DNA from 3 places in the Bacillus sp. AFS017336 genome. Region 3 is predicted to be linked to each of the others. Evidence: riboswitches for the same ligand, from Rfam matches in the RefSeq annotation. Region 3 holds a riboswitch; each other region holds the start of a gene.

Region 1 (4,295 bases), on a different contig from region 3:
GAGTTAACAGAGCATATCACATTGATCCCGAATAAAGGTGTGCCAGGAGAACTCTATAATCGTGTTAGTAAACACTTCAGCGAAAAGGAATATGTAAATCTTGTCCTTATAATCAATCAAATTAATAGCTGGAATAGAATCTCTATATCAATGGGGAATACACCAGCTGAAAGATAATTATGCCTTTATATAAAAAAAGCATCCAAATGAACAGTTTGGATGCTTTTGCATTTTAGGATTTATAATATGGCATTAGATTAATAGCGAAATTTTAACTCTGATTAAAAAGGGCTATCCAAATGTCATTAATTCTGACTTTAGGACAGCCCTTACATTTTTATTTATTAAATTATTTTAAAGGTCCACCAAGCTCAGCTAATTGAGCGTCAAAGCCTTCAAACTTTTTGAAGTTTTCTTGGAATTTTTTTACTAATTCAAGAGCTTTTTGATCATATGCTGATTTATCTTCCCAAGTTGTTGATGGAACTAATACGCTATCAGGTACACCAGGTACATGAGTTGGAATTGCTAATCTGAAAAACTCATCTTGTGTAGTTTCAATGTTGTTTAAATCTCCTTCAAGTGCAGCGTGAACCATTGCTCTTGTGTAAGAAAGATTCATACGTTTACCAACGCCATATTCTCCACCAGTCCAGCCAGTGTTTACTAAGAATACATTTACATTATGTTTTTCAATTTTTTCACCAAGCATTTTTGCATATTCTACAGCTGGAAGCGGTAAGAATGGTGATCCAAAGCATGTTGAGAATGTTACTTGTGGAGATGTAACACCACGCTCAGTACCTGCTAATTTACTAGTAAATCCACTTAAGAAGTGGTACATTGCTTGCTCTTTTGTTAATTTGCTGATTGGAGGTAATACTCCAAATGCATCAGCAGTTAAAAAGATAATTGCATGTGGATGTCCAGCAACGCTTGGCTCAATGATATTTTGAATTGCTTGCATTGGATATGCAGCACGAGTATTTTCTGTTAAAGTTGTATCATCATAGTCAGCTAAACGGCTATCAGATTTAACAACTACATTTTCTAAAACAGTACCAAATTTAATTGCAGAGAAAATTTGTGGCTCTTTTTCAAATGTTAAGTTGATACATTTAGCGTAGCAACCGCCTTCAATATTGAATACACCATTATCTGACCAGCCATGCTCGTCATCACCGATTAATTTGCGGTCTGCATCAGCAGATAATGTAGTTTTACCAGTTCCAGAAAGACCAAAGAATAATGCTACATCGCCTTCGCTACCAACGTTAGCAGAACAGTGCATTGGTAAAACATTATTTTGTGGTAATAGGAAATTCATGATAGAGAAAATTGATTTTTTCATTTCTCCAGCGTATTCAGTACCACCAATTAAGATTATTTTCTTTTCAAATGATACAATAACAAATGCCTCTGAATTTGTTCCATCTACTACTGGGTCTGCTTTAAATGTCGGAGCAGAAACAATTGTAAACTCAGCTTCATGAGTTAGAAGTTCTTGCTCAGTTGGGCGAATAAATAATTGATGAGCAAATAGGTTGTGCCATGCAAATTCGTTAATTACTTGGATAGGTAAACGGTACTCAGTATCTGCGCCAGCAAATCCTTTAAATAAGAATAGTTCGTTACGATCTTTTAAGTAGTTAAGTACTTTGCTATATAATTTTTCGAATACGTCAGCAGAGATTGGTTGGTTTACTGAACCCCAATCGATTAAATTTTCAACAGATGCCTCTTTAACAATAAATTTATCCTTAGGTGAACGTCCAGTATATTTGCCTGTTGAAACGCTAACTGCTCCTGTTGACGTTAAAATTCCTTCTTGTCTTGTTAGGACTTTTTCAACTAACTCAGAAACGCTAAGTTGGTTATACATTTGATTACTAATAAGTAATTCGTTTAATTCAAAGTTTACATCAACTGTCTTCATATACTAATACCATCCTTTAAATATATTTGTCTGCCATGTAGGTATCTCGATAAATAGTATAACACATTTATTTTAATAGTGTATACTATTAGTTAGCAAAATGTGTTATGAATTTCATTAAAAAATAAATTTGAGTAAAATGATTTAATTAATAGGTGTAATTTCGTCAATAGAATATGATAAATAGTAATTTCCATTTAAATAGAAATTAAAAGTTATTGTAGAATTATGTCATAAGTAATGATAAAAGTTGTTGACAAGAAAGTGAAATTTTAATATGATACTTTTCATACGGATACTCTCTTATCCCGAGTAGGTGGAGGGATACAGGCCCTACGAAGCCCAGCAACCTCACTTTTAGTGAAAGGTGCTGAACCTGATGCAAGACTTTTTTTTATGTCTTGAACGATAAGAGCGAAAGGCAAATAACCAAGAACCCTTTCCTCAGGTAATATTTGATAAGAGGAAGGCTTTTTTTTTGCTCAAAACTTAAATACAGTGGCAATTTCGTAATTTACACTGAGTTATCTTTATCTTAAATGGGAAACATAGGAATAGGAACAAACTTTTTATTCTTATGTTGAGAAAAAAGAGATCCGTCAATTCAATTTAGGAGGGGACTCAATGTCACAACGTCGTTTATTTACTTCAGAATCAGTTACAGAAGGACATCCAGATAAAATCTGTGACCAAATCTCAGATTCAATTCTTGATGCAATTTTAGCAAATGATCCGAATGCTCGTGTAGCAGCGGAAACATCAGTTACAACAGGTCTAGTACTTGTTGCAGGTGAAATCACAACTTCTACTTATGTAGATATTCCAAAAATCGTTCGCGAAACAATCCGTGAAATCGGTTATGATCGTGCAAAATACGGATTTGATGCAGATACATGTGCAGTTTTAACTTCTATCGATGAGCAATCAGCAGATATCGCTTTAGGTGTAGACCAAGCGTTAGAAGCACGTGAAGGTAGCATGTCAGATGAAGAAATCGAAGCAATCGGAGCAGGTGACCAAGGTTTAATGTTCGGTTTTGCTGTAAATGAAACACCTGAATTAATGCCACTTCCAATTTCATTATCACACAAAATTGCTCGCCGTTTAACGGAAGTTAGAAAAAATGAAACAGTTTCTTACTTACGTCCAGACGGTAAAACTCAAGTAACTGTTGAGTATGATGAAAACAACAAACCAGTTCGTATTGATGCAATCGTTGTATCAACACAACATGGTCCAGAAGCTACTCAAGCTCAAATCGAAAATGATATTAAAGAACTTGTAATTAAACCAGTTGTACCAGCTGAGTTAATTGATGAAAATACAAAATTCTTTATCAACCCAACAGGTCGTTTCGTAATTGGTGGACCTCAAGGTGATGCAGGTTTAACAGGTCGTAAAATTATCGTTGATACTTACGGTGGATATGCTCGTCACGGTGGTGGCGCATTCTCTGGTAAAGATGCAACTAAAGTTGACCGTTCTGCTGCTTACGCTGCACGTTACGTTGCGAAAAACATCGTAGCTGCTGGCTTAGCTGATAAAGCTGAAGTTCAATTAGCATATGCAATTGGTGTAGCTAAACCAGTTTCAATCGCTATTGATACTTTTGGTACAGGTAAAGTTTCAGAAGAAAAATTAGTTGAAGTAATTCGCAACAACTTCGACCTACGTCCAGCTGGAATTATCAAAATGCTTGACTTACGTCGTCCGATTTACAAACAAACTGCTGCTTATGGTCACTTCGGCCGTACAGATATCGATCTTCCTTGGGAGCGTACTGACAAAGCAGAAGTTTTAAAAACTGAAGCAGGTCTATAATAATAAGATTAAGGCTGAATACGGCATTTGCTGTATTCAGTCTTTTTTTGTTTATACAGAGTTACATTCTAATAGAAGACAAATATAGATAGGCATACTTAAAAATGATTTTTCATAGGTTTAAATGACTAAATCAAAGTTTTAAATGGAGGAACCTATGAAGGCAATAATTTGTACAAAATACGGTCCACCAGAAGTTCTTCAGCTAAAAGAAGTTGAAAAACCTACAATAAATGATGATGAAGTGTTGATAAAAATACACGCAACAACCGTAACAGCAGGAGATGTAAAACTACGAGCCTCAGAATTCCCTTTTATGTATTGGCTACCTTCTCGACTTATGTTTGGCCTAACAAAACCGAGAAATAAAATACCTGGTTGTGAGCTAGCAGGAGAAATCGTCACAGTTGGGAAAAAAGTGAAAAATTTTAAAACAGGTGATCATATTTTCGGGTATAGCGGATTTTCTTTTGGTGCTAATGCTGAATATATTTCTTTACCTGAGCAAGGAGTGCTTACCAAAAAGCCAATTAATATG
Region 2 (4,295 bases), on a different contig from region 3:
TCAACGAGATTTAATGATTTATCAACGAGTAATCGTCATATATCAACGAGGCTTTATGATTTATCAACGAATAGTCGTCATATATCAACGAGGCTTTATGATTTATCAACGAGTAATCGTCATATATCAACGAGGCTTTGTGATTTATCAACGAGTAATCGTCATATATCAACGAAGTTCACAACTTTATCAATATTGTTCAATATGTGTTCGCATTTTGAATTAATTATTAGATTTCCCAGTGCCGTGTACTGTTTGCTTTTCTCTTGCTCCTGCGTTTAAAGCTTTTCGGAAACTTTCAATTAAGTCTTCAAGATCCTCTAATCCAACAGATACTCGAATTAGTGTATCTTTAACACCTAATCTTTCACGTACATCAACAGGTATAGCTGCATGAGACATCTTCACAGGATATGAAACAATTGTCTCTACTCCACCGAGTGAAACAGCAACTGCTACATTTTCGACTGTTTGAAGGAATTTCGTCGTTTGTTCAATTGTTTTTAATGTAAATGAAAGGACTGCTCCCCCTCCGGAAGCCTGCTCAAAATGAATATCGTGACCAGGATGATTTTTTAATCCTGGGTAATAGACATCCTCAACTTCTTCTTGTTCTAAAAGCCAATTCGCTAATTTTGAAGCAGTTTGTTCATACGCATCCATACGAACCTTAAGCGTCTTTAGTCCTCTAAGTGTTAACCAACAGTCTTGCGGGCCTAAAATTGCACCGAATGAATTTTGGATTGTGTATAATTCTTGTGCAAGTTCTTCAGAATTTACAACTGCTAAACCTCCAATTACATCACTATGGCCTGCTATAAATTTTGTTGCACTATGAACGACAATATCTGCACCTAAGTCTAGTGGTTTTTGTAAATATGGTGATAAAAAGCTATTATCTACAATTACTAGAATGTCATTTTCTTTCGCAAGTTTAATTGCACCACTTAAGTCAGTAATTTTCAAAAGTGGGTTAGATGGGGTCTCTAAATAAAGCCCCTTTGTATTTGGCTTTATTCCTGCTTCAATCTCTTGTAAATTTGAGGCGTCTACAAATGTGAACTCGATTCCAAAGCGATTTAATACTTTCGTCGCTATTCTAAAAGTCCCTCCATAAACATCCTCACAAATGACAATATGATCTCCTGCTGAGAACAGCGATAAAACAGATGAAATAGCAGCCATCCCTGATGAGAACGCAAAGCCGCGCACACCGTTTTCTAATTTTGCAATTGTATTTTCTAATGCTTCTCTTGTTGGGTTCCCACTTCTTGCATAGTCATATTTCCCAAAATTCTCAATATCAAATTGATGAAATGTTGAAGTCTGATAGATTGGAATACTTAATGCACCTGTCGTCGGATCCACTTCATTTCCATTATGAATTAATTTAGTTCCAAATTTCAATTTTATCACCCCAATGCATTTTCTAAGTCATTTAATAAATCATCGATATGTTCAATTCCTACTGACAATCGTAGTGTATGGTCATCTAGACCAAGCTTTCGTTTAAATTCCTCAGGCATTTCAGAATGAGTTTGAGTATGAGGATACGTTATTAGCGATTCAACTCCACCTAAACTTTCTGCAAATGTAATGACGTTTACACTTCCTAAAACTTGTTCAACTAAACTTAAATCTTTCACTTTAAATGAAATCATTGCCCCAAATCCAGTTGCTTGTTCTTTAATAATTGAATACCCTTTATGTGTTGGTAGGCCTACATAGTACACTTCAGTAACATTCGGATGATTTTCTAAATAATTTGCAAGTACGATTGCATTTTTTTGACTATATTCCATACGTAAGTGCAATGTTTTAATTCCTCTTAAAATTAACCAAGAGTCAAATGGAGCTAAAGTTGCACCCGTTGATTTTTGATAGTAGCGTATACGCTCATTCGTAGATTCTGAGTTTGTCACAACAAAGCCAGCAAGTGTATCATTATGACCACCTAAATACTTCGTACCACTATGAACAACAACATCTGCGCCTAATTCGATTGGTTTGAAGAAATAAGGTGTTAAAAATGTATTATCGACAATCACTAGAATGTCTCGTTCTTTTGCAATCTCAACAACTCTTTTTAAATCCGTTACTTTCATCATTGGATTTGAAGGTGTTTCAATAAAAATTCCTTTTGTGTTCGGTTTAAGCGCAGCCAGAATTTCTTCAATTTCAGTTGTATCAATAAAATTATGCTCAATTCCATACGGTGAATAAATTTCTTCAAACAGACGATATGTACCACCGTATAAATCATCTGACACAATTACGTGATCTCCTTTTTTAAATAAACTTAATACTGCTGTAACGGCTGCATTTCCAGTTGCAAATGCAACACCAAAATTTGCGTTTTCTAATTTTGCCACAGTATTTTCTACTTCTTCTCGAGTTGGGTTTTGTAATCTTGCATAATCATATCCAGTCGATTGGTTTAATCCTGCATGCTTAAATGTTGCAGATTGATAAATAGGATAACTGATTGCACCAGTTAGTGGATCAAATCCTTTACTTCCATGTACAGCAATTGTTTCGATTGATTTTTCCTTCGTATTTAAAGCTACTTTTGTCTTAGTCATTATTAAATCCCCCATTTTAGTCAAAATAAAAAACCACTTCTTAAAAAATAAGAAGTGGTTATGTTCGATAACATATCGCTCTTATCTTCCAGGTTATATACCTGCAGGATTTAGCACTTTCTAGTTTTCACTAGAGTTGCCGGGTTTCGTCGGGCCAGTCCCTCCACCGCTCTTGATAAGATTATTTAATTATATTGATTAGTATATTAAAAACTCTGATAATTATCAATTGTTTTTTTCAAATTATTTAATTATTAACATTTCATTTCCATTCTACCGGTAGTAAATTTTGATAAAGTGCACTCTTATATCGATCATCAATTAGTAACAAAGTCCCTTTATCCGTTTCTGATCGGATAACTCTTCCACCCGCTTGCATGACTTTATTCATCCCTGGAAAGACATATGCATAATAATACCCATTTTTCCCAACCGAATTAAAATGATCTTTTAAAATATTTCTTTCTAAACAGATTTGTGGCAATCCTACACCAATTACTACGACACCATTTAATCGATCTCCCTTTAAATCGATCCCCTCGGAGAAAATTCCACCTAATACAGCAAATCCAACTAAAGTCTCCTCATTAAGACTATTAAATTGTAATAGAAAATCTTCTCTCTCAAATTCTGACATACCATTTTCTTGAACAATCGTTTTAATAGTTGGATACTTAGTTTGAAATAATTCGATACTTTGAATGAGATATTGATAAGAAGGATAGAAAACTAAATAATTTCCTTTACTTTTCGAAATTTCTTTATAAATCGTATCGACTAATCTTTCTAAATTTTTTTCACGATCTTGATATCGGGTTGATAAAGGGTCAATGGTTACTTGAAGTTGTTCTTTACTAAAAGGCGAATCAATCGTAATCGTATAATCACGATCTTGATCACCAAGCATATCTTGAAAATACTGTACTGGCGTTAAAGTTGCTGAGAAATAAATAGTAGAGCGAAATTTTTTTATAACATCATTTACTACTTTAGATGGATCAAGGCAAAATAGTTTTACGTGAACCTCACTTTTATAAAGCTCATAGTAACAAATATACTGTTCATCAAAAAACTCAGCGATTTTAACAAAGTTAAGTGATTCAAAATACGTATCTAGTAGAATTTGTTTATTTTCATCCTCGTCCAATTCCTGCAATTTAATTTCTGCTATTTCATTAAATTTGTGAAGAAGCTCTATTAAATCCTCATCAAATTCCTTTGAAACAGGAGCTACAGTATCCTTCCAAATTTTTCTTAATTCTATAAATCGCTTATTAATGTCATTTACAGATTGATATAAATCATCTTTAATACTTTTATATCTATTTTTCAATTCTAAAAATTTAGATTTAAAAATACTTGCAGAATACATTTCCCTCGCACGATCTACAAGATTATGAGCCTCGTCAATCAATAATACCGAACTACGTTTATGTTCATCGAATAATCGCTTTAATGATACTCTAGGGTCGAAAATATAATTAACATCACAAATAATGGCATCTGAAGAATTTAATAAATCTAACGAATATTCAAATGGACAGACTGTATGTTTACGAGCATATTCCTCAATTTTCTCTCGAGTAAAAGCCTTTTCTGATGAAAGAATATCAAGCACAGCCTCGTTTATACGATCGTAGTATCCATTAGCAAATTCACAATATTCCTTTTGACAAATAGTCTCTTCTTTAAAACAAATTTTATCTTTTGCCG
Region 3 (4,295 bases):
AGGTTACGAAAACAATCAGTTAATTGATGGAATTATTGATCGTATTATCAATCTTCAACATCCGAATGGGGCGTGGAAATTATATGAGGATGAAAAAAATGGTAACTTAAACGCAACCGTACAAGCTTACATAGCTTTATTAGTCTCAAAAAAGTATACAAAAGATCATTCGAGTATGAAGAAAGCAGAAAAATTCATTCGAGAAAATGGTGGAATAAAAAAAACACATTTTATGCTTAAAATGATTCTTGCCATTCACGGTTTAATTGCCTATCCAAAGTTGTTTTACTTTCCAATGAGCTATTTTTTATTGCCTGATAAAATGCCATTAAGTTTATTTGATTTAAGTAATTATGCTAGGGTTCATTTAGTACCTATGATTCTATGTATTAATAAACGTTTTAAAGTGAAATTAGAAGATGATCTAAATATTGATAATCTTTTAGAAGACAGTGAAATGGAATGGTTTAACGAAGAGCGGGGGACATTTTATCAATTTATTCTTGAAGAAGGGAAGAAGCTTGCTTCCTATCCTTTATATTTTCATCAAAAAGGCTATGAAAAGGCTGAACGATTTATTTTAGATCGGATTGAAACAAATGGAACCTTTTATAGCTATGCTAGTTCTACATTTTATATGGTTTATGCTTTGATGGCTTTAGGATATAAAGTTTCATCTTCCGTCATTCAAGATGCACTACAAGGACTCCTTTCATATGCGACGAATACAGATGCTGGACTTCATATTCAAAATTCACCATCAAAAGTTTGGGATACAGCTTTATTGTCATATGCAATTCAAGAAGCGGGTTATTCAAATAATGATCCGATTATTTCAAAATCTATTCATTACTTACTTTCTAAACAACAAGATTTGATTGGTGACTGGTCTGTACATGCTAAAAATTTAAGCCCTGGTGGCTGGGGATTTTCTGATGTGAATTCATTTATACCAGATAATGATGATACCGGTGCCGTGTTGAGGGCACTATCAAGAAGTGCAATGGATCAACCAAACTTTCAAGAAAGTTGGTTAAAAGGCGTTCATTTTTTACTTGGATTGCAAAATGACGATGGTGGTTGGGGAGCATTCGAAAAAAACGTAACGAATAAGTGGCTTACTCATTTACCGATTGAAAATGCAAAAGATGCGATTATTGATCCTTCTACTCCTGATTTAACAGGGCGTATATTGGAGTTTATTGGCAACTATACATCAATTTCTAATGATGACCGAATTGTTAAAAAAGCAGTTGATTGGTTGTTTAAAAACCAGAAATCAAATGGTAGTTGGTATGGTAGATGGGGAATTTGTTATTTATATGGTACGTGGGCAACAATTACTGGTTTAAGAGCTGTGGGGGTTTCTAAAAATCATGAAGCAATTAAAAAAGCTGAGAAATGGTTAGTTTCGATTCAAAATGAGGACGGAGGTTGGGGAGAATCAGGATTTTCAACGGTTAAAGGTTCTTATATTCCATTAAAGTATAGTACACCTAGTCAAACTGGTTGGGCAATTGATGCCTTACTGACAATTCGAAATAAAGATGATGAAGTGATTAGAAGAGGGATTAACTATTTAGTCTCTCAAAATGAAATTTCTAATAAGGCGCTATCATATCCTACAGGACTTGGACTACCAGGTCAGTTTTATATTAATTATCATAGCTATAATGAAATCTACCCTTTAGTTGCATTAGCACACTTTAAAAATAATTAAATAATAACATTATGTAAAGTGAATAAATTTATTTTTGGAAATTTTTCAATAAATGGCTTTCTTTTATCATATAAATATAGTAAACTATCTTCATTGAATAAAAAAACTAAATAATCCTTATCGAGAGTGGTGGAGGGACTGGCCCTTTGAAACCCGGCAACTTTAGCTTATGCTAAAAAGTGCTAAATCCAGCATGTTTAAAACATGAGAGATAAGGCGTAAAATTAAACTTTAACGTCATTCTTTCATTTTTTGAGAGAATGGCGTTTTTTATTTTATATAAACAGGAAGTGATGAAATGGGCTTGTTGGAAAAGTTAAGTAATGGAATTGTTTTAGGTGATGGTGCAATGGGTACACTTTTGTATTCAGGAGGGCTACACAGTTGCTTTGAAGAACTCAATATTACTGAACGGGATCGAATCATTCATATTCATGAACAATATATAGATGCTGGTGCAGAAGTAATTCAAACAAATTCGTACGGTGCAAATGCTGGAAAGCTAAGACAATATGGGTTAGAGAAGTTAGTAAAACAAATCAACCAAATGGCTGTAAGAAATGCTAGAGCTGCTTCGAAGGGAAGAGCCTTAGTTATTGGTGGTATTGGTGGAATGAAATATGTTGGATCTACGTTTACAACTCCTTTAGAACGGGAAATGATGTTGCTTGAGCAAGCTTCAGCACTTCTAGAAGAAGGCGTAGATGGAATCATGCTTGAAACATTTTATGATGAAAATGAATTATACGATGCTGTAAATTTACTAAGAGGAAGAACGGATTTACCGATTATTTCTCAAGTAACGCTACAAGAAATTGGGATTATGCAAAGTGGCCAATATATTGAGAAAATACTTCCTAGATTAGTTGATTTGGGGGCGGATGTAGTCGGTATCAATTGTCATTTAGGACCACTACATATGCTAGAATCGCTAAATACAGTATCATTACCAACAAATGGTTACTTATCAGCATTTCCAAATTCAGGCTTACCATTGTATGCAGAAGGGAAATACGAATACAAATCGAATCCAGAATATTTTGAAGATATGGCTAAACCGTTTGTTGAACAAGGAGTAAGACTAATCGGTGGGTGCTGTGGTACTACACCGGCACATATTGCGGCTTTACGAAAAAAGATTGATACTTTACAACCCGTTACAAAAAAAGAAGTGAAGAGCCGAACGATTAAAATTACAATCCCAAAGCAAGTAGAACAAAAGGATGAGACTTTGCCAGAAAAAGCAAAACAGAAAACGACGATTATCGCTGAACTTGATCCTCCGAAAACTTTACAAACGAGAAAGTTTTTTGAAGGAGCAAAGGCGTTACATTCTGCAGGAGCTGATGCGATTACGTTAGCAGATAATCCACTAGCTTCACCGAGAATATCGAATGTGGCAATGGCTTCTCTGTTACAAAGATTAGACGTTCCAGTCTTAACTCATTTGACTTGTCGTGATCGCAATATGATTGGACTTCAATCTCATTTAATGGGGTTATCGACTTTAGGTTTAAACGAAATTCTTGCGATTACAGGAGACCCAGCTAGAGTCGGAGATTTTCCTGGCGCAACTTCAGTTTATGATGTAGCATCACTTGATCTTATTCGAATGATTAAAGAAATGAATGAAGGCAGACTTTATTCAGGTAAAAGCTTAGGAAATGGAACGAGATTTTCAGTTGCCGCTGCTTTTAACCCAAATATTCGAAAATTTGATGCCGCGATCAAAAGACTTGAGAAAAAGGTTGAAGCAGGAGCGGATTATTTCTTAACTCAGCCTATATATGATTTTGAAACAATTGATAAGTTATACGAAGCGACACGTCATATTAAGCAACCAATTTTTATCGGCATTATGCCATTAGTTAGTAAAAGAAATGCCGACTTTATTCATTATGAAGTTCCTGGAATAACTTTATCAGATGAAGTAAGGAACCGAATTTCATCAGTTGAACCAGAAAAGGCAATCGATGAAGGGAAAAAAATTGCAAAAGAACTTATTAATTATGCAAAAGATAAATTTAATGGCATTTATTTAATTACACCATTTTTGAAGTATGAAATAACAGAAGACTTAATTCATTTTACTAAAAGCAGCAATAAAGAGGGGATACAACTATGAAACAATTAGATATAGCTTTAAAAGAGAAAATATTACTTCTTGATGGTGCAATGGGAACGATGATTCAGCAACGTGATTTAACTGCAGATGATTTTGGTGGGGAAGATTATGAAGGCTGTAATGAATATTTAGTTGTAACTAGACCAGATGTTATTCAAGAGATTCATGAGGAGTATATAAACGCAGGATCTGACATTATCGAAACGAATACTTTTGGGGCCACAAATATTGTTTTATCTGATTATAATTTACAGCATTTAGATATTGAATTGAATGAAATAGCAGCAAAAATTGCAAAGCAAGCAGTTGAAGCATCTGGTAAAGATGTTTTTGTAGCAGGTGCGATGGGGCCTACAACAAAAGCAATTAGTGTTACAGGAGGCGTAACATTTGATGAATTGATTACCTCATACAATCGTCAAGCAACTGGATTAATCAATGGTGGCGTAG

What was found. Region 3 has a riboswitch for S-adenosylmethionine ahead of CN601_RS05805 (bifunctional homocysteine S-methyltransferase/methylenetetrahydrofolate reductase). Riboswitches for the same ligand answer to the same signal wherever they lie in the genome.
Region 1: linked by a shared signal. The riboswitch ahead of metK (methionine adenosyltransferase) and the one ahead of CN601_RS05805 (bifunctional homocysteine S-methyltransferase/methylenetetrahydrofolate reductase) in region 3 are both predicted to bind S-adenosylmethionine.
Region 2: linked by a shared signal. The riboswitch ahead of CN601_RS19565 (trans-sulfuration enzyme family protein) and the one ahead of CN601_RS05805 (bifunctional homocysteine S-methyltransferase/methylenetetrahydrofolate reductase) in region 3 are both predicted to bind S-adenosylmethionine.

Annotation. Positions count from the first base shown of each region.
Region 1 is NZ_NUCO01000138.1:29,475-33,769, forward strand. It holds gene CN601_RS23410 (carboxymuconolactone decarboxylase family protein) at 1-177, shown strand, start outside; gene pckA (phosphoenolpyruvate carboxykinase (ATP)) at 350-1,936, opposite strand; SAM riboswitch class I at 2,237-2,351, shown strand; gene metK (methionine adenosyltransferase) at 2,561-3,757, shown strand; gene CN601_RS23425 (NAD(P)-dependent alcohol dehydrogenase) at 3,915-4,295, shown strand, end outside.
Region 2 is NZ_NUCO01000034.1:75,522-79,816, reverse strand. It holds gene CN601_RS19570 (trans-sulfuration enzyme family protein) at 223-1,407, opposite strand; gene CN601_RS19565 (trans-sulfuration enzyme family protein) at 1,413-2,582, opposite strand; SAM riboswitch class I at 2,661-2,764, opposite strand; gene CN601_RS19560 (ATP-dependent DNA helicase) at 2,845-4,295, opposite strand, start outside.
Region 3 is NZ_NUCO01000011.1:180,764-185,058, forward strand. It holds gene shc (squalene--hopene cyclase) at 1-1,720, shown strand, start outside; SAM riboswitch class I at 1,835-1,938, shown strand; gene CN601_RS05805 (bifunctional homocysteine S-methyltransferase/methylenetetrahydrofolate reductase) at 2,019-3,845, shown strand; gene metH (methionine synthase) at 3,842-4,295, shown strand, end outside.